4 regions of the Mesorhizobium sp. 131-2-1 genome follow, and region 1 is predicted to be linked to each of the others. Evidence: predicted binding sites of a transcription regulator. Region 1 holds the regulator's gene; each other region holds the start of a gene.
The links. The regulator PhoB, encoded in region 1, activates phosphate uptake and scavenging genes when phosphate is short. The targets are predictions, from matches to a motif close to TGTCATNNANCTGTCAT.
Positions count from the first base shown of each region.

Region 2: a site for PhoB is predicted at 2,832-2,848, ahead of JG743_RS23630 (LTA synthase family protein). Genes of this name have one in related genera too.
Region 3: a site for PhoB is predicted at 3,512-3,528, ahead of phnF (phosphonate metabolism transcriptional regulator PhnF). Genes of this name have one in related genera too.
Region 4: a site for PhoB is predicted at 4,033-4,049, ahead of JG743_RS20990 (RNA degradosome polyphosphate kinase). Genes of this name have one in related genera too.

Region 1 is NZ_AP023247.1:1,381,634-1,387,164, reverse strand. It holds gene JG743_RS06795 (ROK family protein) at 1-1,074, shown strand, start outside; gene phoB (phosphate regulon transcriptional regulator PhoB) at 1,078-1,767, opposite strand; gene phoU (phosphate signaling complex protein PhoU) at 1,787-2,497, opposite strand; gene pstB (phosphate ABC transporter ATP-binding protein PstB) at 2,521-3,345, opposite strand; gene pstA (phosphate ABC transporter permease PstA) at 3,361-4,677, opposite strand; gene pstC (phosphate ABC transporter permease subunit PstC) at 4,674-5,531, opposite strand, start outside.
Region 2 is NZ_AP023247.1:4,816,282-4,821,812, reverse strand. It holds gene JG743_RS23635 (pilus assembly protein) at 1-830, shown strand, start outside; gene JG743_RS23630 (LTA synthase family protein) at 853-2,781, opposite strand; gene fabD (ACP S-malonyltransferase) at 3,050-3,991, shown strand; gene fabG (3-oxoacyl-[acyl-carrier-protein] reductase) at 4,051-4,788, shown strand; gene JG743_RS23615 (acyl carrier protein) at 5,134-5,370, shown strand; gene fabF (beta-ketoacyl-ACP synthase II) at 5,405-5,531, shown strand, end outside.
Region 3 is NZ_AP023247.1:1,692,276-1,697,806, forward strand. It holds gene JG743_RS08310 (alpha-D-ribose 1-methylphosphonate 5-phosphate C-P-lyase PhnJ) at 1-556, opposite strand, end outside; gene fosX (FosX/FosE/FosI family fosfomycin resistance hydrolase) at 834-1,253, opposite strand; gene JG743_RS08320 (carbon-phosphorus lyase complex subunit PhnI) at 1,250-2,362, opposite strand; gene phnH (phosphonate C-P lyase system protein PhnH) at 2,364-2,969, opposite strand; gene phnG (phosphonate C-P lyase system protein PhnG) at 2,969-3,430, opposite strand; gene phnF (phosphonate metabolism transcriptional regulator PhnF) at 3,571-4,320, shown strand; gene JG743_RS08340 (amidohydrolase family protein) at 4,317-5,147, opposite strand; gene JG743_RS08345 (zinc-binding alcohol dehydrogenase family protein) at 5,152-5,531, opposite strand, start outside.
Region 4 is NZ_AP023247.1:4,343,486-4,349,016, reverse strand. It holds gene JG743_RS21015 (amino acid ABC transporter permease) at 1-745, shown strand, start outside; gene JG743_RS21010 (amino acid ABC transporter ATP-binding protein) at 819-1,622, shown strand; gene JG743_RS21005 (TIGR02117 family protein) at 1,724-2,389, shown strand; gene JG743_RS21000 (FAD-dependent monooxygenase) at 2,463-3,698, opposite strand; gene JG743_RS20995 (zinc-finger domain-containing protein) at 3,712-3,957, opposite strand; gene JG743_RS20990 (RNA degradosome polyphosphate kinase) at 4,207-5,531, shown strand, end outside.

The DNA of each region.
Region 1 (5,531 bases):
ACCGAGAGCAAGGCCAGCGAGGCGGGTGCGCTGAAGCGAGGCCGGCCGCAGGTCGGGCTTGCCCTCAATCCGGAAGCCACGGCGGTGATGACGGTGGTCCTGTCGCTGAACTTCCTCTCCGTCGCCGTCATCGATTATGCCGGCCAGGTCATTGCCGAGGAGCAGCGCCGCCTCGACACGCTGACCATGCCGCGCGACGAGCTGATCGGAGAATGCGTCGCCATCGTCCGGCGCCGTTTCGAGGATCCCGACCTCGATGTCCGCGGCGTCGCCCGCATTGCCATGGGCATACAGGGCATCACCGACACCCATGCCCGCGCCATGCTGTGGTCGCCGATCACGCCGCAGACCGACATTGCCTTCGCCGACATACTGGAAGCCGAGTTCGGCGTTCCGGCCACCATGGAGAACGACTGCAACATGATGGCGGTGGCGCTGCAGTGGCGCGATCCCGAGCGCTACCGCGACGACTTCATCGCCATCCTGCTCTCGCATGGCATCGGCATGGGGCTGGTGCTGAAGGGAGAACTGTTCACTGGCACCCATTCCTCGGGCGGTGAATTCGGCCACATGATCCACCGGCCGGGCGGCGCGCTGTGTCGCTGCGGGCGGCGCGGCTGCGTCGAGGCCTATGCCGGCAACTACGCCATCTGGCGCAATGCCAAGGAGATGGGCGAGGATGCCGCGCCGGTCGATGTCAGCGACGCCGACATGCGCTCGCTCGCCGCCAGGGCTCGCGCCAGCGACGGCCCGGAGCGCGAGGCCTATCGCAAGGCCGGCGAGGCGCTCGGCTTCGGCCTCGGCAGCCTGTTCGCGCTGATCGATCCCGCGCCCGTCGCCATGGTCGGTGTCAGCGCCGCCGCTTTCGACCTGATCGAGCCGGCGCTGCGCGAGGCGATCGCTCAGACCGCCGGCGGCCAGCATTCGAAATCGATCTCCTTCGACACCGAGCCGAACGAACTGCCGCTGATCCGCGAAGGCTGCGCCATGCGGGCGCTCGGCTTCGTCGACCAGGAGATTTTCGCGCCGGGCGTCCAAGCGAAGGGCAGCGCCACCGGGAAGAACGTGGCCTGAGCGTCAATCTTCCCTGATCGCGTAGCCCGCACCGCGTATGGTGCGGATAACGTCGGGCATGCGGCCATTGTTGACCGCCTTGCGCAGCCGCCCGACATGCACGTCCACGGTGCGCTCGTCGATGTAGATCGTCTCGCCCCAGACATTGTCGAGTAGCTGGCTGCGCGAGAACACCCGGCCGGGATGGCGCATCATGAATTCGAGCAGTCGGAATTCGGTCGGCCCGAGCCTGATCTCGCTCTTCTTGCGGTAGACGCGGTGCGACTCGCGATCGAGCACGATGTCGCCGACCTTGAGCATGCTGGACAGGACTTCCGGCTTGGCGCGACGCAGCAGCGCCTTCACCCGCGCCATGAACTCCGGCGTCGAAAACGGCTTGACCAGATAGTCGTCGGCCCCGGTCGAGAGGCCGCGCACCCGGTCGCTTTCCTCGCCGCGCGCCGTCAGCATGATGATCGGCAGTCGCTCGGTCTCCGGCCGCATCCTGAGGCGGCGGCAGAGCTCGATGCCGGAAACCGCCGGCACCATCCAGTCGAGCACCAGAAGGTCGGGCACGTTCTCCTGCAGCCGGATCTCGGCCTCGTCGCCGCGCGTCACCACCTCGACCTGGTAGCCTTCCGATTCCAGATTGTAGCGGAGCAGCACCCCCAGCGGCTCCTCGTCCTCCACCACCATGATGCGTGGCGCGATCATCTGCAGGTCACCCTTCTTCTCAGGCCGCCGGCGCCGACATCGCCGTCTCGTCCAGCTTCGGACGATTGGCGGGCAGTTGCTGGCCGGTCAGCACGTAGTAGGCGTTCTCGGCGATGTTGGTGACATGGTCGCCGATGCGCTCCAGATTCTTGGCGCAGAACAACAGATGCGTGCAAGCGGTGATGTTGCGCGGATCTTCCATCATGTAGGTCAGCAGCTCGCGGAACACCGAGGTGTATTTGACGTCGATGCGTTCGTCGTCGTTGCGGAGCTTGGCGAGCGCAGCCGCATCCGCGGCGGCGTATTCCTCGATGACCCCTTGCACCTGGACCAGCACCAGCTGCGCCATGCCGTCGATGGAATGCGAGAGATCGCGCGGCGTGACGCTGAGGCCGACGGTGCCGACGCGCTTGGCGATGTTCTTGGCGAGATCGCCGATGCGCTCGAGGTCGCCCGCCATGCGGATCGAACCGACCACGGCGCGCAGATCGTTGGCCATCGGCTGGCGCTTGGCGATCAGCGTGATGGCGCGGTCGTCGAGCTCGCGCTGGCGCGCATCCATGATGGCGTCGTCGGACACCACGCGCTGCGCCAGCGCGTTGTCGGAATTGAGCAGCGCGCGCGTCGAGCCGGCGACCATCGAGCGGGCGAGATCGCCCATGTCGGCGATCAGCTTGCTGATCGCCCCGAGATCCTCGTCGAAAGACGCAACCGTATGATGTTCACCCATGATCCTGTCCTCGTGCTTGGAAATCAGCCGAACCGGCCGGTGATGTAGTCCTGGGTGCGCTTGTCGTCAGGGTTGGTGAACATCTTGTCGGTGGCGCCCTCCTCGACCAGGTAGCCGAGATGGAACATCGCCGTGCGCTGCGACACGCGCGCCGCCTGCTGCATCGAGTGGGTGACGATGACGATCGTGTAGTTCTGGCGCAGCTCGTCGATCAGTTCCTCGACGCGGGCGGTGGCGATCGGGTCGAGCGCCGAGCAGGGCTCGTCCATCAGGATCACCTCCGGCGACACGGCGATGGCGCGGGCGATGCACAGGCGCTGCTGCTGGCCGCCGGACAGGCCGGTGCCGGGCTCCTGCAGGCGGTCCTTCACCTCGTTCCAGATCGCCGCCTTCTTCAGGCTGGATTCGACGATCTGGTCCATGTCGGCCTTGCGCTTGGCCAGCCCATGGATGCGCGGGCCGTAGGCGACGTTCTCGTAGATCGACTTCGGGAACGGGTTGGGCTTCTGGAACACCATGCCGACGCGGGCTCTCAGTTCGACGACGTCGATGCTCTTGTCGTAGATATCCTCTTCGTCGAGCGTGATCTTGCCGGTCACGCGCGCCGAATCGATGGTGTCGTTCATGCGGTTGAGGCAGCGCAGGAAAGTCGACTTGCCGCAGCCCGAAGGGCCGATCAGCGCCGTCACCTGGTTGAGGCGGACGTCGAGATTGACGTCGAACAGCGCCTGCTTCTCGCCATAGAACACGCCGACCTTGTCGCCGCGCATCTTGATCACTTCGTTCGACTTGGCGTTCATCTTGTCGCCCACTGCGTTTTCAAGAGACTGTTCGGTCATGATGTTCATACCAGATGCCTTCTTTTACCAGCGCCGTTCGAACCGGCGCCTGAGCACGATCGCTGTGATGTTCATGGCCATGAGGAAGACGAGCAGGATGATGATGGCTCCCGACATGCGCTCGACGAAGGCGCGTTCGGCCTCGTTGGCCCACATGTAGATCTGCACCGGCAGCGCGGTCGCCGGATCGAACGGCGTCTTCGGATAGTCGGCGACGAAGGCGACCATGCCGATCAGGAGCAGCGGCGCGGTCTCGCCGAGCGCGCGCGCCAGCCCGATGATGGTGCCGGTCAGGATGCCCGGGGCGGCAAGCGGCAGGATGTGCTGGAACACCATCTGCATCTTGGAAGCGCCGAGGCCAAGCGCCGCCGAGCGGATCGACGGTGGCACGGCGGCAAGCGCTGCGCGGGTAGCGATGATGATCGTCGGTAGCGTCATCAGCGTCAGCACCAGGCCGCCGACGAAGGCGGCCGAGCGCGGCATGCCGAGGAAGTTGATGAACACCGCAAGGCCGAGCAGGCCGAAGACGATCGACGGGACCGCTGCCAGATTGTTGATGTTGACTTCGATCAGGTCGGTGAAGCGGCTCTTTTTGGCGAACTCCTCCAGGTAGATGGAGGCGGCGACGCCGATCGGCAGCGCCAGAAGCAGCACGATCACCATCATGTAGAAGGAGCCGATGATCGCCACGCCCATGCCCGACGTTTCCGGACGGCTGGAGGCGCCATAGCTGAACAGGCCCTTGTTGAAATGCTCGGCCATGGTGCCGTCGGCCTTGAGCTGGTTCATCCAGGCAATCTGCTGGTCCGAGACCTTGCGGCGCGCTTCCTCGACGTTGAGGTCGATCTGGCCCTTGAAGGCGGAATCGAGATTGGCGGCGGCGAGGATGTCGACGTTGCGCGTTGTGCCGATGACCGACGGGTCGGCGGCGACGATGTCGCGCAACTGCACGCGCGCGCCCTCCGACAGGAAGCCCTTCAGCTTCAGTGCCATCGGCTTGTTGGAGGGGTCGATGCCGAGCTTGGCCATCAGCGCCTTGTCGGCAAGCTTGGGATAGTTCGCCTTGATCAGCACGTCCGGATCGCTGGCGCGCTTGTTGGAGGGATCGATGATCTTCTCGTCGAAAGTGATCGGCAGCGACACTGTCGTCTGCCAGAAGGCGGTGTAACCCTTCGAGACGATGGTGATCAGCATGATGGCGAGGAAGGCGAGGCCGACCGAGATCGCCAGCACGCCGTAGATGCGGAACCGGCGCTCGGCGGCATAGCGGGCCTTGAGGCCGATGTCGCGGCGCGCGGGAGCCGCGGTGCGGACCATCGTATCCAGCGGGATATCGGTCATTCGTACTGCTCCCGGTATTTGCGCACGATGTAGAGGGCGACGATGTTCATCACCAGCGTCAGCGCGAACAGCGTGATGCCGAGGGCGAAGGCGACCAGCGTCTGCGGCGAATTGAATTCGAGGTCGCCGGTCAGCTGGTTGACGATCTTGACGGTGATGGTCGTCATCGCCTCGAACGGATTGGCGGTGAGATTGGCCGCGACGCCGGCCGCGAGCACGACGATCATCGTCTCGCCGATGGCGCGCGAGGCGGTGAGCAGGATGGCGCCGACGATGCCAGGCAGTGCCGCCGGCAGGATCACTCGCTTGATCGTCTCGGAGCGCGTCGCGCCGAGGCCGAGCGAGCCGTCGCGCATGGCGCGCGGCACCGCGGTGATGATGTCGTCCGACAGGGAGGATACGACCGGGATCAGCATGACGCCCATGACCAGGCCGGCGGTAAAGATGCTCTGGCCCTGGATGAAGGGCGAACCGCCGGTCAGCGCCGCCGAGAGATCGCGCAGGAACGGGCCCAGGGTGACGACGGCGAAGATGCCGTAGACGATGGTCGGAATGCCGGCCAGCAGCTCGAGCGCCGGCTTCACCACCGAGCGCACCTTGGGCGAGGCGTATTCGGCCATGTAGACGGCCGACATCAGGCCGACCGGCACCGCCACCAGCAGGGCGACGAAGGCGATGTAGAGCGTGCCGGCCAGCAGCGGGATCAGGCCGAACTGGCCCTGGCTGCCGCCCGAGCCCGCCGCGGCGAAGCGCGGATCCCATACAGTGCCGAAGAAGAAGCTTGCCGGCGAGACGCTCTCGAAGAACTGGATGGTCTGGAACAGCATCGACAGCACGATGCCGACCGTGGTCAG
Region 2 (5,531 bases), 3.4 Mb from region 1:
CGTCCAACCCCGACACGCTGTTCGTCCCCTATTTCGCGCCGGACGATCCCGACGTCGCCCGCAAGCCGTCCGCTTCCTACGGCAATTCGTCGACCGGCTACAACAATTCCTATCTGGACGACACGATCGACAAGACCAAGCTGGCGCTGCCGGGCGTCAACCTCCTCGGTGTCGATCTTACCGGCGTGCCAGACGCCAACGTCAACAAGATCGCGCGGTATGTCGCCTCGACCAACAAGATCGTCATCGAGGCCGGCAGCACCATCACTATCGGTCCGAACCGTGCCTGCCCGACGCCGATCGTCCCGCTGACCGACGATTTCGACGGCCTGCGCACCGCCGCCGCCCAGATGAGCGAATGGAACGGCTCAGGCACCAATGTCTCGGAAGGGCTGGCCTGGGGCATGCGGGTGCTGTCGCCGCAGGCGCCCTATACCGACGCGACGCCCTGGAAGACCTCGGGGGTCAGCAAGGTCGTAATGCTCTTGACCGACGGCGAAAACGTCGTCTACGGCGCCAGCGGCCAGCCGACCAAGTCGGACTATACGTCCTACGGCCATCTTGCCGGCGCCCGCTTCGGCTCCGACAACCAGACGGCGGCTGCGCGCAATGTCGATGGCTGGACCAAGGACGTCTGCACGCAGCTCAAGAGCCAGGGCGTGCAGGTCTACACCATGGTGCTGCAGGCCGACACGGCGGCCAACCGCGCGCTTTACAGCGCCTGCGCCTCCGATCCGAGCGACTATTACGCCGTCAATGATCCGAGCAAGTTGCCGAACGTCTTCCAGACCATCGCCAACAAATTCTCAAAGTTGCAGCTGACCAACTGAACGGCGGTTCCGCCCCGCCGGCTCAGCTCGTATGGGCGACGACCTTGTCGACCGTTTCGGGGAAGAAGTCCGGAGCGGCGTTTCGCTTGCCGAACATCATGTCGTACTGGATCAGGCGGAAATCGTTGATCGCCGGGTCGATCTTCTTCTGCCGCGCCCAGTCGGGCGTGGCCTCGCCGGCCGGCGAGAGCAGAAGGTTGCGGTCGACGACGCGGTAGCGCTCACGCAAGGCACCGAGGAAGCCGGTGTAATAAGGATGCGTGATGCCGGCTGTCGTCAGGATGTGGTAGGGCAAGAAGGCAGGGCTCACCGCGCCCATGTCCTCGGCCGGACCGGTGCGGTTCGACCAGATGATCAGCGGCGTCTGGTGGTGCTCGAGCGCAGCCTCCGGCGAGGGTTCCTTGCGCGGCGCCACATTGTCCTTGAGGAAGCCGGTCTCGACATAAACCGGGCCGAGCGGCGGCAAGTGGTCGCCGAAGAAGGCGATCACCGTCGGCCGCTCGCGCTTCTTTGCCCATTCGACCAGCCGCTGCAGCCCGCGGTCGGCGTCGGACGATCCTTCGGCGTAGGAGAGTAGCGATTCCCGCGCCCAGGAGCTGATTGGCGCTGCGACCTTGTGGGTCGGATTGTAATAGCGGTACGGCTCGTAGGGCCCATGGTTCTGCAGGCTGACGGCGAACAGGAAGACCGGATCCTCGCTGTCGTCGGCCTCGCGGATGATCTCGTCGGTCATCGCCGCGTCGGAGGCGAGTGGCCCGCGCTTTTCCATCGGCGGCAGCGTCTCCTCCGAGCGGAAGTCGGTGAAGCCGAAATCGGCATAGACCGCGCCGCGGTTCCAGAACCAGTTGGTGCCGGGATGGATGGCGCGCGCCCGGTAGCCCTCGCTCTTCAGGAAGGTCGCCAGCGACGGCGTCGGCGTGCGCACATATTGCTGGTAGGGGATGGAGCCCGCCGGCAGGAAGGCGTTGGAAAAGCCGGTCAGCGCCTCGAACTCGATGTTGGCGGTCATTCCGCCGAATTCCGGCGAGAACATGTAGCCGGAACGCAGCGCCCGCACATTTGGGATCGGGTCCGGCGTGATGGTGACGCCGGGCAGCTTGGTCGGATCCCAGAAGGATTCGCTCATGACGATGATGATGTCTGGCTTCTCGTCGGGCACCGAGGCCGCCACCTCGGGCCTCTCGATCGCCGCGATCGCCTTGTCGGAATAGCCCGAAGGCGCCGAGACATGCGCCATCGGCACGTTGAGCGCGAAGGCCAGCGCAAAACCGTTGGAGGCGTAGTTTTCCTTCTGGTCCCACATGATCGGGATGATCTGCAGCCGATCGCGGGTCCACGAGAAGGTGGCGTAATCCATGATCGAGACGAAGAAGGCGAGCAGCGGCACCGCCAGCGTCAGCCGCGCCAGCCGTCCCTTGCGGCTGAGGATCGGCACCTTGCGGCGCCACAGGCGCCAGCCATAGACGAGCAGCGCTAGGCCGGCGACGATCCCCACTGCCAGCATGGCGGCGGTCCACGGCCGTTCGCGCACCAGAAGCGGCATCAGCGCCATGATCTGGCGGGAATAGAGGAAATCGGTCGGGTAGAGCGGATCACCGAGATAGTGCGATTTCTGGTGGCCGACAAAGGCCAGCGCCAGCGTCAGCGGCGCCACGATCATCAGGCCCTGGTGGCTGCGGCCGATGACGGCGTCGAGACCGATCAGCACCAGCGCGAAGACGATGATGGTGGTCCAGCCCGGCTTGAAGGGCTGCAGGAAGAAGGCGACCGTGCCGGAAAAATCGCCGCGCACGATCCATTCGATGGCGAAAACCAGTATGGCAGAGGCGAGAAGGGTGGCGAGACCGTAGCGGACGATCGGCCATCTGCGCCCCGGCAGGTAGCCGGTGGACGGATCGTCTTCCAAGAACTGTGGCGCGGGTTTGACCGCGCCCTTCCTGATCCTTGCCACTTCACTTCCCCCGGCCCGCGCAACGCGTTTTTCCACCCGCGTCACCGTTCTGTCATGGAACTGTCATCTAAAAGCTAGCGGCCTGTGGCGAAAATAAGAAGAGCCAGCAAACGATTCGTGAGCGGTTTTCATCATCAGTGATCGCCAAAAAGCCTTTTGGAACAGGCACTCGGGCGGGATTTCGCTTCCGGATGGGGCAGCGCGGGCTTGACTTGCCCGTCCGCCTTGCGCCACAGGCAGGAAAAATCAGCCATTGGAGAGCCTCGACATGGCCGTCGCATTCACCTTTCCGGGACAGGGCAGCCAGGCTGTCGGCATGGGCAAAGACCTGGCAGACGCCTTTCCCGAGGCGCGCAAGGTGTTCGAGGAAGTCGACGCCGCGCTCGGCGAAAAACTGTCGAAGCTGATCTGGGAGGGGCCGGAAGAGACGCTGACGCTGACCGCCAACGCCCAGCCGGCGCTGATGGCGGTGTCGCTGGCCGCGATCCGGGCGCTGGAAGCGCGAGGCTTCTCGCTGAGAGACAAGGTGGCCTACGTCGCCGGGCATTCGCTGGGCGAATATTCGGCGCTTGCCGCCGCCGGCTTCGTTTCAGTGGCGGACGCAGCGCGGCTGCTGCGTGCGCGCGGCAACGCCATGCAGGCGGCGGTGCCGGCGGGCGAGGGCGCCATGGCGGCGATCATCGGGCTGGAGCAGGCCGATGTCGAAGCCGCCTGCACCGAGGCGGCGAAAGGCTCCGTCTGCCAGATCGCCAACGACAATGGTGGCGGCCAGCTGGTGATCTCCGGCGCCAAACCAGCGGTCGAGCTGGCGGCGAAACTGTGCACCGAAAAGGGCGCCAAGCGGGCGCTGATGCTGCAGGTCTCGGCGCCTTTCCACTCGGCGCTGATGCAGCCTGCGGCCGAAATCATGCGCGAGGCGCTGGCCGGCGTGGCAAAGAATTCCCCGGCTGTTCCCGTCGTCTCCAACGTCACCGTGACGCCGACCAGCGACCCGGATGAGATCGCCCGGCGGCTGGTCGAGCAGGTGACGGGCCGCGTGCGCTGGCGCGAGACGGTCGAATGGTTCGCCGCCAACGGCGTCGCGACGCTTTATGAGGTGGGTGCCGGCAAGGTTCTGTCGGGCCTGGCGCGGCGCATCAACCGTGATGTCGCCACCGGCGCCGTGGGCACCGCGGCCGATGTCGAAGCGGCGCTGGCCGCGCTTGCATAATCCACTGGCGATTTGAACGCACCCATGTGAAGGGTGTCCTCTGAGATCAGGAGACAAGAATGTTCGAACTGACCGGCCGCAAGGCGCTCGTCACCGGCGCATCGGGGGGCATCGGCGAGGCGATCGCCCGTGTGCTGCACAGCCAGGGCGCGATCGTCGGCCTGCATGGGACGCGGATAGAGAAGCTCGAGGCGCTGGCCGCCGAGCTCGGCGACCGCGTGATGCTGTTTCCGGCCAACCTGTCCGACCGCGACGAGGTCAAGGCGCTCGGCCAGAAGGCGGAGGCCGACCTCGAAGGCGTCGACATCCTCGTCAACAATGCCGGCATCACCAAGGACGGCCTGTTCGTGCGCATGTCCGATGCCGACTGGGACAGTGTGCTGGAGGTCAACCTCACCGCCGTCTTCCGGCTGACCCGCGAGCTCACCCATCCGATGATGCGCCGCCGCCATGGCCGCATCATCAACATCACCTCGGTGGTTGGCGTCACCGGCAATCCCGGCCAGACCAATTACTGCGCTTCCAAGGCGGGCATGATCGGCTTTTCCAAGTCGCTGGCGCAGGAGATCGCCACCCGCAACATCACCGTCAACTGCGTCGCCCCGGGCTTCATCGAATCGGCCATGACCGACAAGCTCAACGACAAGCAGAAGGAGACGATCATGGCGGCGATCCCGACCCGGCGCATGGGCACAAGCGCCGAAGTGGCGTCCGCTGTCGCCTATCTCTCCTCCAACGAGGCGGCCTACGTCACCGGCCAGACCATTCATGTGAATGGCGGCATGGCGATGATCTAAGGTGCGTTGATGTTCAGGTGATGCCGGCCTGCAAACGGCGGCTTTCTGCGCTTCCGGTGCTCACGGACCCGAATGTCCGCTCCGCTCCGGTTCTCGAAAGCGGCATTTTCGGCTCGGCCTGACCTGAATCTCGACACACCCTGGCGGACCAAGGTCCGGCGGTTGTGAAAAGAGCCGTTTCGGCTTGGACCTCAGCCATTTTTCGTGTAATGCGGCCCGCAACCCGGCGGTTCGGGCAAAAACCGGTCCAGTCCGTTGCGTTTCCGGCAGGACCATCTTTCAGCTTGATTAGCGGCATTCCGCCCGCTAACGAAGACAAACAGACAAAAGACGAGGATGCCCCAAATGAGTGACACCGCAGAGCGCGTCAAGAAGATCGTCATCGAGCACCTGGGCGTCGATGCCGACAAGGTGACGGAGCAGGCGAGCTTCATCGACGATCTTGGCGCTGACAGCCTCGACACGGTCGAACTCGTCATGGCGTTCGAAGAAGAGTTCGGCGTCGAGATTCCGGACGATGCTGCCGAGACCATTTTGACCGTCGGCGATGCCGTGAAGTACATCGACAAGGCCTCTGCCTGAGGCTTTTCGCAGGCATTATCGGGGAGGACCTGCGATGAGGCGTGTCGTCGTCACGGGCCTTGGCCTGGTTTCGCCGTTCGGCATGGGCTTCGAGCACAGCTGGAAGGAACTGCTGACCGGCCGCAGCGCCGCCAAGCGCGTCACCGAGTTCGAAGTGGAGG
Region 3 (5,531 bases), 310 kb from region 1:
ACGGATCCATCACATAGCGCCCCTCGACCTTGACTGGATAGGCGTAGGTGGTGGCGATGCGGCCATGCCTGGCGATGTCTTCGTAGAGCTTGACATGCATGAGGCCGTATTCCTCCAGCGCATGCATTTTCCGCGTTTCGGTCTCGCGCGGCTCGAGGAAGCGCAGCGGCTCGGGGATCGGCACCTGGTAGACCAGCACCTGGCCCGCGGTCAGTGGATGCTCGGGGATGCGGTGGCGGGTCTGGATGATCGAGGCTTTGGCCGTCTCAGTGGTGACGGCGACGTTGGCGACCTTTTTGAAGAAGGCACGGATCGAGACGGCATTGGTGGTGTCGTCGGCGCCCTGGTCGATCACTTTCAGCACATCATCCGGGCCGATGATCGAAGCCGTAACCTGGACGCCGCCGGTGCCCCAGCCATAGGGCATCGGCATCTCGCGTGAGGCGAAGGGCACCTGATAGCCGGGAATGGCGATGCCCTTGAGGATCGCGCGGCGGATCATCCGCTTGGTCTGTTCGTCGAGATAGGCGAAATTGTAGGTGGCGATGTCGGTCATGGCGATCACATCCGCTTCGTGCTACCGAATTGACTTGCAAGGCGTGGAAACCGGACCAGATCGAAATGAATTCTGCCGGATGGTTGCACCTCGGGATCGTGTTGCTGGCGTTCGCCGGCGCCATCGTATTCTTCCTTCGGAGCACGATTTTTCCGGCGCCAAGGGACGGTTCCCACAATTCCGAAAGTTGGTACGGCGGCGGTGGCTCCGAGGGCCAAAGTGGACATTCCCACGATAGCAGTGGGCACGCGGGTCACGGTGGCGGAGATAGCTGAGCTCACTGCGCGGCCTCCAGTTCCTTGGCGTAGCGCGCCAGCCGCTCAGCGAGCGTGCCGGTGTGCAACTCGAACATGCGGTTGTCGTCGTCGTAGAAATAAATCGAGCGGCCTTCGCCCTTGACGCGCGGGCGCGGCGGGCGCATTTCGAGGCCGAACTTCCTGACGCGGTCGGCGTAGCGGTCGAAATCGGCCTCGTCGATCTTGAAAGCGATGTGGTTGTAGCTGCGCTCGGGCAGCGGTTCGCCCTCCATGATGGCGATCCAGATGTCGCCGATCAGGAAGAATTTTTCGCGCGACAGTGAGAATTGCCGGGCACCGCTGTCATAGACCTCGCGCGCGTCGAAGATGCCGGTCAGGATCTCGCTCATGCGGTCGAGATCGCGCACGACGAAGGTCATGTGGGACAGGCCCTCGATCATTCGGCGGCCTCCCGCTTCTCCTCGCCCGTGCGGTGATTTTCGCGGGCGTCGTGCTCTGCGCGCATGCGGCGCACCAGGTCGAGCTCGGCCTGGAAGTCGACATAGTGCGGCAGCTTCAGATGCTCGACGAAGCCGGTGGCCTGGACATTGTCGGAATGCGAGATAACGAACTCCTCGTCCTGCGCGGCGGCGACGACGTCCTCGCCGAACTCGCTTGCCCGCAAGGCACGGTCGCAGAGCGCCATCGCCATCGCCTTGCGTTCGCTCTGGCCGAAGACGAGGCCGTAGCCACGGGTGAATTGCGGCGGCGCCTTGGCCGAACCCTTGAACTGGTTGACCATCTGGCATTCGGTGACACGGATAGAGCCAAGCGGCACCGCGAAGGGCAATTCCGGCACGTCGAGCTCCAGCTCGACCTCACCGATGCGGACCTCGCCGACAAAGGGATGGTTGCGGGCGTAGCCGCGCTGGGTGGAATAGCCGAGCGCCAGCAGAAAACCTTCGTCGCCGCGCGACAGCGCCTGCAAGCGGATGTCGCGCGCCATCGGGAACTGCAGCGGCTCGCGAGTGATGTCGCCGGGGACGTGGTCGCCGGGCATGTCGCCGTCAGCCTCGATCAGGCCTTCGCGGGCGAGGATCGCCGAGACGCGCGGCATGGGTTCGGCTTCGGTGCTGCGCTGGGCGGGGTCGGCGACGTCGCCGCCGGCGGCAAGTTCGGGGTCGAGCAGCCGATGCGTGTAGTCGAAGGTCGGGCCGAGCAACTGGCCGCCGGGCAGGTCCTTATAGGTCGCCGACACCCGCCGCTCGACCAGCATCGTGGCGGTGTCGATGGCCCTCGTGTAGCCGAAGCGGGGCAGCGTGGTGCGATAGGCGCGGATGAGGAAGATCGCCTCGATCATGTCGCCGCGCGCCTGGACGATGGCGAGCGCCGCCAGCTCGCGGTCGTGGAGCGATCCCTCGCTCATCACCCGGTCGACGCCGAGCGCCAGCTGCTCGACGATCTGGTCGAGGCGCAATGCCGGCACAGAGCGGTCGCCGCGCCGGCGATCGGCAAGCAGGCGGTGCGCGTTGGCAATCGCGGCCTCGCCGCCCTTCACCGCGACATACATGTCAGGCCTCCATCGTCTTGATGCGGGTGGTGCGCGGCAGGCAGGCGAGGCTATCTGGCGCGGCCAGGATGATGTCGACGCCGCGCGGAAAACGCTGGTTGTTCTGCTTCCATTGCTCGATGAAGTGGCGCGGCATCGCAGCCGGCGCGACCATCGCCATCTTCTCGATGCCGGGCCCTTCGAGCAGCAGAGGCACGCCCGAGACCAGATCGCCGACCGCGAGGATCAACGTCGTCGAGCGATCGGGATACTCCTGCGTGCCTTGCGAAAAGCCGTCCAGCGCCATCATCTCCGCCGGCCTGGCTACAATCGCGAAATGCGCGTCGGCCGGCGTGTTGGCTAGCGGCGCGCCAGTATGGAAGCCGAGCCAGGACTTGACCGATGGCTCGGCCTGCAAGGCCGGATCGAGCCAGAGCGGGGTGTCGTTGTCGCAGAGCGCCAGCGCCACCGCGCCTGACGTCGCCGACAGCGGCGCCGGCGGACGGGCAAGGGCTGGCAAGGGCTGCACGCTGCCAGGCCGCGCCATCGCGTCCATGATGGCGCGAAACACCGTCTGGGCATTGAACACCGGATCGGCGAAGCCGCCTTCGATCGATTGCGTCTCCATCAGTCCTCTCCGCGCACCATGGTGAAGAAATCCACTTTCGTCGCCGCCGTCTCGGCGCGGCGTTTCTCGCGTGCCCCGGCGAGCGCCTCCCGCAGCGGCGCGATCACTCTGGTCTCGACCGCCTCGCGATGGGCCGGGTCCTGCCAGAGCGCGTCGGCGATCGCGGCCAGCTTCGCCTTCTGCCTGTCGCGGCCGAGCGCATAGCAATGGCCGACCTGGCCGGAGGGCAGCCGCACCGTGGCGCGGGTCACCGTCGCCTCGCCGACATTGAAGGGCGCGCCGCCGCCGCCGATGCGGCCGCGCACCGTCACCAGGCCGGTTTCGGGGCCGCGCAGCAGCTCGGCTTCCAATGGCAGGCCGGCCTCGCTCCAGAGCCGGGCGAGATCGTCGCCGCTGGACTGCACCAGCGTCGCCATCGCCGCCTTGCGCCCGGCCTGCTCGCGCGCTTCCTGTCCTCGCATGGCAGCACTCCCTCGATTGGGTAAATTTGTCTATTGATATAGACAACTATACAAATTATACGCATTAGCTAGCGCGAGTCCATGACGGGTGGATGACACCTGCGAAAAGTCTGGGGCGGGTGGGAGAGCCGGGGGCGGAAATGAGTGGGCAGCAGGTGGCCAGCATCGAGCGGCGCAGCGGCGTTTCGTTGTGGCGGCAGATCGCCGATCAGATTTTGCAAGGGATCGCCGCCGGCGACTTCGCAGAGAACGCGGCGCTGCCGCCGGAAATGGCGCTCGCCGAACGCTACGGCGTCAACCGGCATACGGTGCGCAGCGCCATTGCGGCGCTGGTGCAGGAAGGCGTGCTCAGGGCCGAGCAGGGCCGCGGCACCTTCGTCTTGTCGCGCAAGCGGCTCTCCTACCCGATCGGCGCCCGCACGCGCTTCTCGACCGGCCTGCAAGGGCAGACGAGCGAACGGCATATTGCCTTGCTCGCCTCATCCGTCGAGCCCGCCAGCCGGCGCATCGCCGACGCCTTGAAGCTTGCCAGGGGATCGGGCGTGCTCCGCCTGGAGACGCGCGGCGAAGCCGATGGCCATCCGGTGTCACGCGCCACCGCCTGGTTCGACGCCAAACGCTTCGCCGGCATCGACGCCGCCATGGCGGAGACCGGATCGATCACTGCCTCGCTCAAGCGCTTCGGCATCAACGATTATCTCAGGCAGTCGACGGTGCTGTCGGCGCGCCATGCCGATGCCGCCGATCTTGTCGATCTCGACCTGCAGCCCGGCGCCATCGTGCTGGTCACGGTGGCGGTCAACGTCACGCTCGACGGTCAGCCGATCCAGTTTTCGGAGTCGCGGTTTCCGGCGGAGCGGGTCGAGCTCAAATTGTCGGCCAACGACTAACTGATGCCGTAAAACCGCGCGGCGGTGCCGCCGAAGACAGCGTCCTGTTCCGCCGGCGAAAGGCCTGCCAGAATCTCCTTCGCCGCGGCCAGCCAATTCTCGTAGGTGGCCGCCAGCTCGCACACCGGCCAGTCGCTGCCGAACATCAGCCGGTCCGGCCCGAAGCAGGCGAGAAGGTGGTCGGCGTAGGGCTTCAAGCCGGCGATCGACCAGTTCGGGCCGGCCTCGGTGACGAGCCCGGAGAATTTGCAGACGACCGACGGCCGCTTCGCCAGGGCCGCCATGTCGCTCGCCCAAGGTTCGAGGATGCCCTTGGCGATGAAGGGTTTTGCCGCGTGGTCGACAACGATGGGCAAGTCCGGCATGTGGTCGGCCAATGCCGCCACCACCGGCAGGTGGCGCGGCTGCGCCAGCGCGTCGAAACGCAGGCCGAGTTTCGGCAGAAGCTTCAGCGCCGCGAGCTGCTTTGGCTTCAGGATGTCGAATGTGTCGTCGATGTCCTGCAGCATCGGCCTGATGCCGCGGAATTTTGGCCGCGCCGCCAGCCGTCGCAACGTCGCTTCGACATCGTTGGCGTCGAGATCGACCCAGCCGACCACCGCCGCGATGCTGTCGTCCTCGTCGGCGAGGTCGAGCATGAATTCGGTTTCGGCGACGGTGGCTGCTGCCTGCACGACAACAGTGCGGGCGATGCCGGCGGCCTGCAGATGCGGCTTGAGGTCGGCCGGGAAGACGTCGCGCACGATCGGCGCGACATGCGGTCCCATCCAGGAATAGTCGCCGCGCGCGATCTCCCAGTAATGCTGGTGCGCGTCAATCTTCAGCATGGTCCTACCCGACTTCGATGACGGCCTTGATCAGGCCGGATTTCTCATGCGCCCATCTTGCGAGATCGCGGGGGGTGCCGGCAAGGGTGGTGCGGTGGGTGACGAGCTTGGCCATCGGCACCGCGCCGCCGCGGATCGAGGCCGCGACATGATCGAAGTCGGCGCTGAGCGCGTTGCGGCTGCCGATCAACGTCATCTCGCGCTTGTGGAATTCAGGGTCGGAGAAGGTGATGTCGTCCTTGACGACGCTGACCAGGACGAGGCTGCCGCCATGCGCGACGTGGGCGAAGGCCGACTGCACCGACTGCGTGTTGCCGGTGGCATCGAAGACCACGTCGAAACCTTCGCCGCCGGTCGCTTCGCGCACCAGGTCGGCCGCCGCTT
Region 4 (5,531 bases), 3.0 Mb from region 1:
CAAGGGGCTGAACGCCATTCTGCTCTTCCTGGTGCTGCCGATCGTTTCGTTCTTCCTGCTGATCGGCGGTGTGTTCGGGCTGGCGCATGTCGAGACCTCGCAATGGGGCGGGCTGCTGGTGACGCTCAGCCTGTCCTTCGTCGGCATTGCCGTCTCGCTGCCGCTCGGCACCGTGCTGGCGCTCGGCCGGCGCTCAAAGATGCCGATCGTCAAGATGCTGTGCGTCATCTTCATCGAAGCTGTGCGCGGCATCCCGCTGATCACCGTGCTGTTCTTCGTCAGCGTCATGCTGCCGCTGTTCTTGCCGGCAGGCGTGACGTTCGACAAGTTCCTCAGGGCACTGATCGGCGTGTCGCTGTTTGCCGCCGCCTATATGGCGGAGGTGGTGCGCGGCGGCCTGCAGGCGATCCCGAAGGGCCAGTATGAGGGCGCCGATTCGCTCGGCCTCGGCTACTGGCAGAAGATGGGGCTGATCGTGCTGCCGCAGGCGCTGAAGCTGGTCATTCCCGGCATCGTCAACACCTTCATCGGCATGTTCAAGGACACCAGCCTGGTCCTCATCATCTCGATGTTCGACCTGCTCGGCATCGTCAAGCAGAACTTCTCCGACGCCAATTGGGCGACGGCGCAGACAGCCAAGTCCGGCCTGGTGTTCGCCGCCTTCGTGTTCTGGCTGTTCTGTTTCGGCATGTCGCGCTATTCAATGTACACGGAGCGCCGGCTCGACACCGGCCACAAACGCTGATGCATGTCGCCCAAAAGTGTAGCGGTTTTGGGGTAACGACATGCATCAAATACAACGACAAGGGGAATTGACCATGGCCACCGAAAACGCCGTCAGCGCCGACGAGATCAAGGTTGACGCCAAGAAGATGCACATCTCGACCACCGATGTCGCCATCGACATCGTCGGCATGCACAAATGGTACGGCGAGTTCCATGTGCTGAAGGACATCAATCTGAAGGTGATGCGCGGCGAGCGCATCGTCATCTGCGGCCCGTCCGGTTCCGGCAAGTCGACCATGATCCGCTGCATCAACAGGCTCGAGGAGCACCAGAAGGGCAAGATCATCGTCGACGGCAAGGAACTGACCAACGATCTGAAGAAGATCGACGAGGTGCGCCGCGAGGTCGGCATGGTGTTCCAGCACTTCAACCTGTTCCCGCATCTGACCATTTTGGAGAACTGCACGCTGGCGCCGATCTGGGTGCGCAAGACGCCGAAGAAGCAGGCGGAGGAAATCGCCATGCATTTCCTCAAGCGGGTGAAAATTCCGGAACAGGCCAACAAATATCCGGGCCAGTTGTCGGGCGGCCAGCAGCAGCGCGTGGCGATCGCCCGTTCGCTGTGCATGAACCCGCGCATCATGCTGTTCGACGAGCCGACCTCGGCGCTCGACCCGGAAATGATCAAGGAAGTGCTGGAGACGATGGTGGGTCTGGCCGAGGAAGGCATGACGATGCTGTGCGTCACCCACGAGATGGGCTTTGCCCGCAAGGTCGCCAACCGGGTGATCTTCATGGACCAGGGCCAGATCGTCGAGCAGAACACGCCGGCTGAGTTCTTCGACCATCCGCGCCATGAGCGGACAAAACTGTTCCTGTCGCAGATCCTGCACTGAGCGGTTCCACTCCGAACAAAAAGCCCGGCCGTAATGCGGCCGGGCTTTTTTCTTATGGATCCGCTGATGCGATTGGCGGCAGAGCAGCGGGGGCGTCATCGATGAGAAAATTCCGGCGGTTCCTTTCCATGCTGGTTGCCGTGATCGTGCTCGCGGCGACCTTCGGCACGCTGGTGCCGCGGCCGCTTTGGCCGGCGGCGGCCGCGGGCGAGGGCACGCGGCACATTCTGGTGCTGAGGAACCCGATCCACACCGACATCGCCATTCCGGTCGACGACGAGGTGCGCCGGCGCTTCCATTTCCTCGCCGATGCCGGCCTGCCTTCCGACGCGCCGGCGGTGCGCTACATCGTCTTCGGCTGGGGCGGCCGTGCCTTCTACCTGGAGACGCCGACATGGTCGCAGGTGAAGGCGGTGCCGGTGTTGAAGGCGCTGACCCTCGATGCTTCGGTGATGCATGTCGATGTCGCCGGCGCGATCGCGGAGCCGCATCCAGACGTCGCCGGTTTCGATGTCGACGAGGCGCGTTTTGCAGCACTGCTCGACTATATCGCGGCGAGTTTTCAACAAGGGCCAGACGGGCCGATGGTGATTGAAGACGCCGGCTACTCGACCTACGACCGCTTCTACGAGGCCAACGGCCATTTCAACGCACTGGTCGGTTGCAACACCTGGACGGCGGCGGGCCTGCGCACCGCCGGCCTGCGCACCGGCTGGTGGAACCCGCTGCCGGCGTCGCTTGGATGGTCGATGCAACTGTATGACTAGTCGTTGTTCCGGCTGATCAGGGCGAACGCCTTATTCCTTCGCGCCCCTCCGGGCGTTTCTCCGAGGTCGAAACCTACCGGCGCACAGCCTTCCGCTGCTCCCACCCGTACAGCCAGTCCAGATCCGCGGCGAGCTTGTCCGCCGGCCGTGTCGCCAGCACCAGGTTGCGCGCGACCGCCACCGGTCCCCGGGCGTGCCAGGCAAGGCGGTTGAGCGCGCCGCGCCGGATGACCTTTTCGATGCGCGGCCGCCTCAGCTTCTCCCAAGTGGCAAGACCCTGTCGCAAGTCGGCAGGGAAGTCGGCGATCAGGCCGGCAAGCATGGCGGCGTCTTCTATGCCCATGGCAGCACCCTGCGCCGCGAACGGCGTCATTGCATGCGCCGCATCGCCGATCAGCGCGATCCCGTCTGGCATCGTCCAGCGCTGTTGCTCGACCGTGTGGATCGGAAACGCCGTCCACGGACCGGCCAGCGCGACAAGCCTTGCCAGCGCCGGCGCCGTGCCGCGCATGGCGCCCGAGAGGATCGCCGGGTCGGCATGGCCGGACCAGCCTTCCGCGATGCGCTCGCCCCTGGTGAAGGCGGCGAGGTTGACGGCGCTACCCTGGCTTACCGGATAGGCCACCAGGTGGAAACCGGGATGGAGGAAGGTGGTGACGCAATCCGCGGCACCGATCGCGGCAAAAGCCTCTCCGGCGGCACTCTCCGCCGCGACGGTGGCGCGCCAGGCGAGCTCGCCCGAGAAACGGCTTTTGCCGAAGCTCGGCTCCTTACCGGCGAGCTTTTCGCGAACCGACGACCAGACGCCGTCGGCGCCGACCAGCAATTGGCCTCTGGCCTCGATCGTGCGGCCGTCGGCTTCAGCCGTCACGGCAATGTCCTGCGGTCCGGTGGCGACACCGGTCACCCGCGCGCCGGTGACGAGTTCGACATCCGGGCGTTCCGCCACCTGAGCCGTCAGCGCCGCCTGCACGTCGGCGCGATGGGCGGCGAGATAGGGTGCTCCCCAGCGGCTCTCGGCGGCTCGTCCGAGCGGCACACGCGCCAGTTCCCTCAGCGCGGCGGCATCCTTGAGCACCACCGCCTCAGGCCGCACCGCATGCGGCAGGAGCCGCTCCAGCACGCCGAGTTGCCCGAGGATTCGCGTCGCATTGGGGGAAAGCTGGATGCCGGCACCGGCGGCCTCGAGTTGCCTGGCCTGTTCGAACACCGTTACGGGATGGCCGCGCTCGGCGAAGGCAAGCGCCGCCGTCAGCCCCGCTATGCCGGCCCCGGCGATGACGACCTGCCGGGACCGCGTCTCGCTCATCGTCGGAAGGGGATCAGGCGGCCTGGTCGATATAGAGGCAGCCTGCGGGGGCCGTTTCGGTCGCCTTCAGCTTCGCCGAATAGCGGTAGAGCGTCGAGCAGTAGGGGCAGACCTTCTCATTGTCGTCGCCCATGTCGAGGAACACATGCGGATGGTCGAAAGGCGGGTTGGCGCCCGTGCACATGAATTCCTTGACGCCGATGTCGATCGCCGGATGGCCCGCATCGTTCTGGAAATGGGGAATGGAACCGCCTGCCATCGTCGTCTCCAATTGGTCTCGGCTTGTTTCGGCCAGTCTGCATCTGGATCATAACCGGCCTCTTTGCAAGATCGATGAAATGAAACTGTCGCAAAAGCCTGTCAGAGGATAAGTTGAGCCGGTTAAGCGCATGACCCCGGAATCGGGACGGCTTCACGAAGGATCGTGCGTCACAATTGCAAGTTGGAGCGCCGCCGGCCCATCGGGGATAGCGGCGCCTCAAAAGAGAATGGTTGCGGGCAGGGAACAATGAACGAACTGAAGCCGGTGCAGAGCGAGTTCATCACCATCGAGGCGGCAAGCGCCGAGAGCGGCAATCCCGACCGCTTCGTCAACCGCGAATTCTCCTGGCTGCAGTTCAACCGGCGCGTGCTGGAGGAATCGCTGAACCCTCACCATCCGCTGCTTGAGAGGGTCCGGTTTCTGTCGATCTCGGCTGGCAATCTCGACGAGTTCTTCATGGTCCGCGTCGCCGGCCTTGCCGGCCAGGTGCGCGAGGGCATCGCGCTGAAGAGCCCGGACGGCCGCACGCCCGAACAGCAGCTCGAACAGCTGCTGCGCGAGGTCGAGCGCCTGCAGGAGGACCAGCAGAAGAGCCTGTCGGCGCTGATGGAGCTGCTCAACAAGGAAGGCATCGAGAGCATCACCCGCGACGCGCTGACCAAGGACGAGAAAGCCTGGCTGGAAGAGCATTTCCAGGAGCAGGTGTTTCCGGTGCTGACCCCGCTGTCGATCGACCCGGCGCATCCGTTCCCGTTCATCCCCAACCTCGGCTTCTCGATGGCGCTGCAACTGCGCCACCGCAAGAACGGCGAGGAGATGAGCGCGCTGCTGCGCCTGCCAGTGGCCCTGAAGCGCTTCATCCGTCTGCCCGATCGCAAGCACCATGTCCGCTTCATTCCGTTGGAGGAAGCGGTCGGCCTCTATATCGGCAAGCTGTTCCCCGGCTATGAGGTCAAGGGCTCCGGCACCTTCCGCCTCATCCGCGACAGCGACATCGAGGTCGAGGAAGAATCGGAAGATCTGGTGCGCCTGTTCGAGACGGCGCTGAAGCGCCGCCGCCGCGGTTCGGTCATCCGCATCGAGTTCGACATGTCGATGCCGGCCCAGCTGCGCGACTTCGTCGCCGGCGAGCTCGGCGTCTCGTGGAGCCGCATCAGCGTGCTCACCGGACCGCTGGCGCTCAGCCAGATTTCCGAGATCGTCGCCGTCGCCCGCGACGATTTGAAGTTCACGCCCTACAATCCGCGCTTTCCAGAGCGCATTCGTGAGCATGGCGGCGACTGTTTCGCCGCCATCCGCGAGAAGGATATCGTCGTCCACCACCCCTACGAATCCTTCGACGTGGTGGTGCAGTTCCTGCGCCAGGCGATGGCCGACCCGGAGGTAGTGGCGATCAAGCAGACGCTCTACCGCACCTCCAACGACAGTCCGATCGTGCGCGCGCTGGTCGACGCCGCCGAAGCCGGCAAATCGGTGACCGCTCTGGTTGAGCTTAAGGCGCGTTTCGACGAGGAAGCCAACATCCGCTGGGCCCGCGACCTCGAACGCGCCGGCGTCCAGGTCGTGTTCGG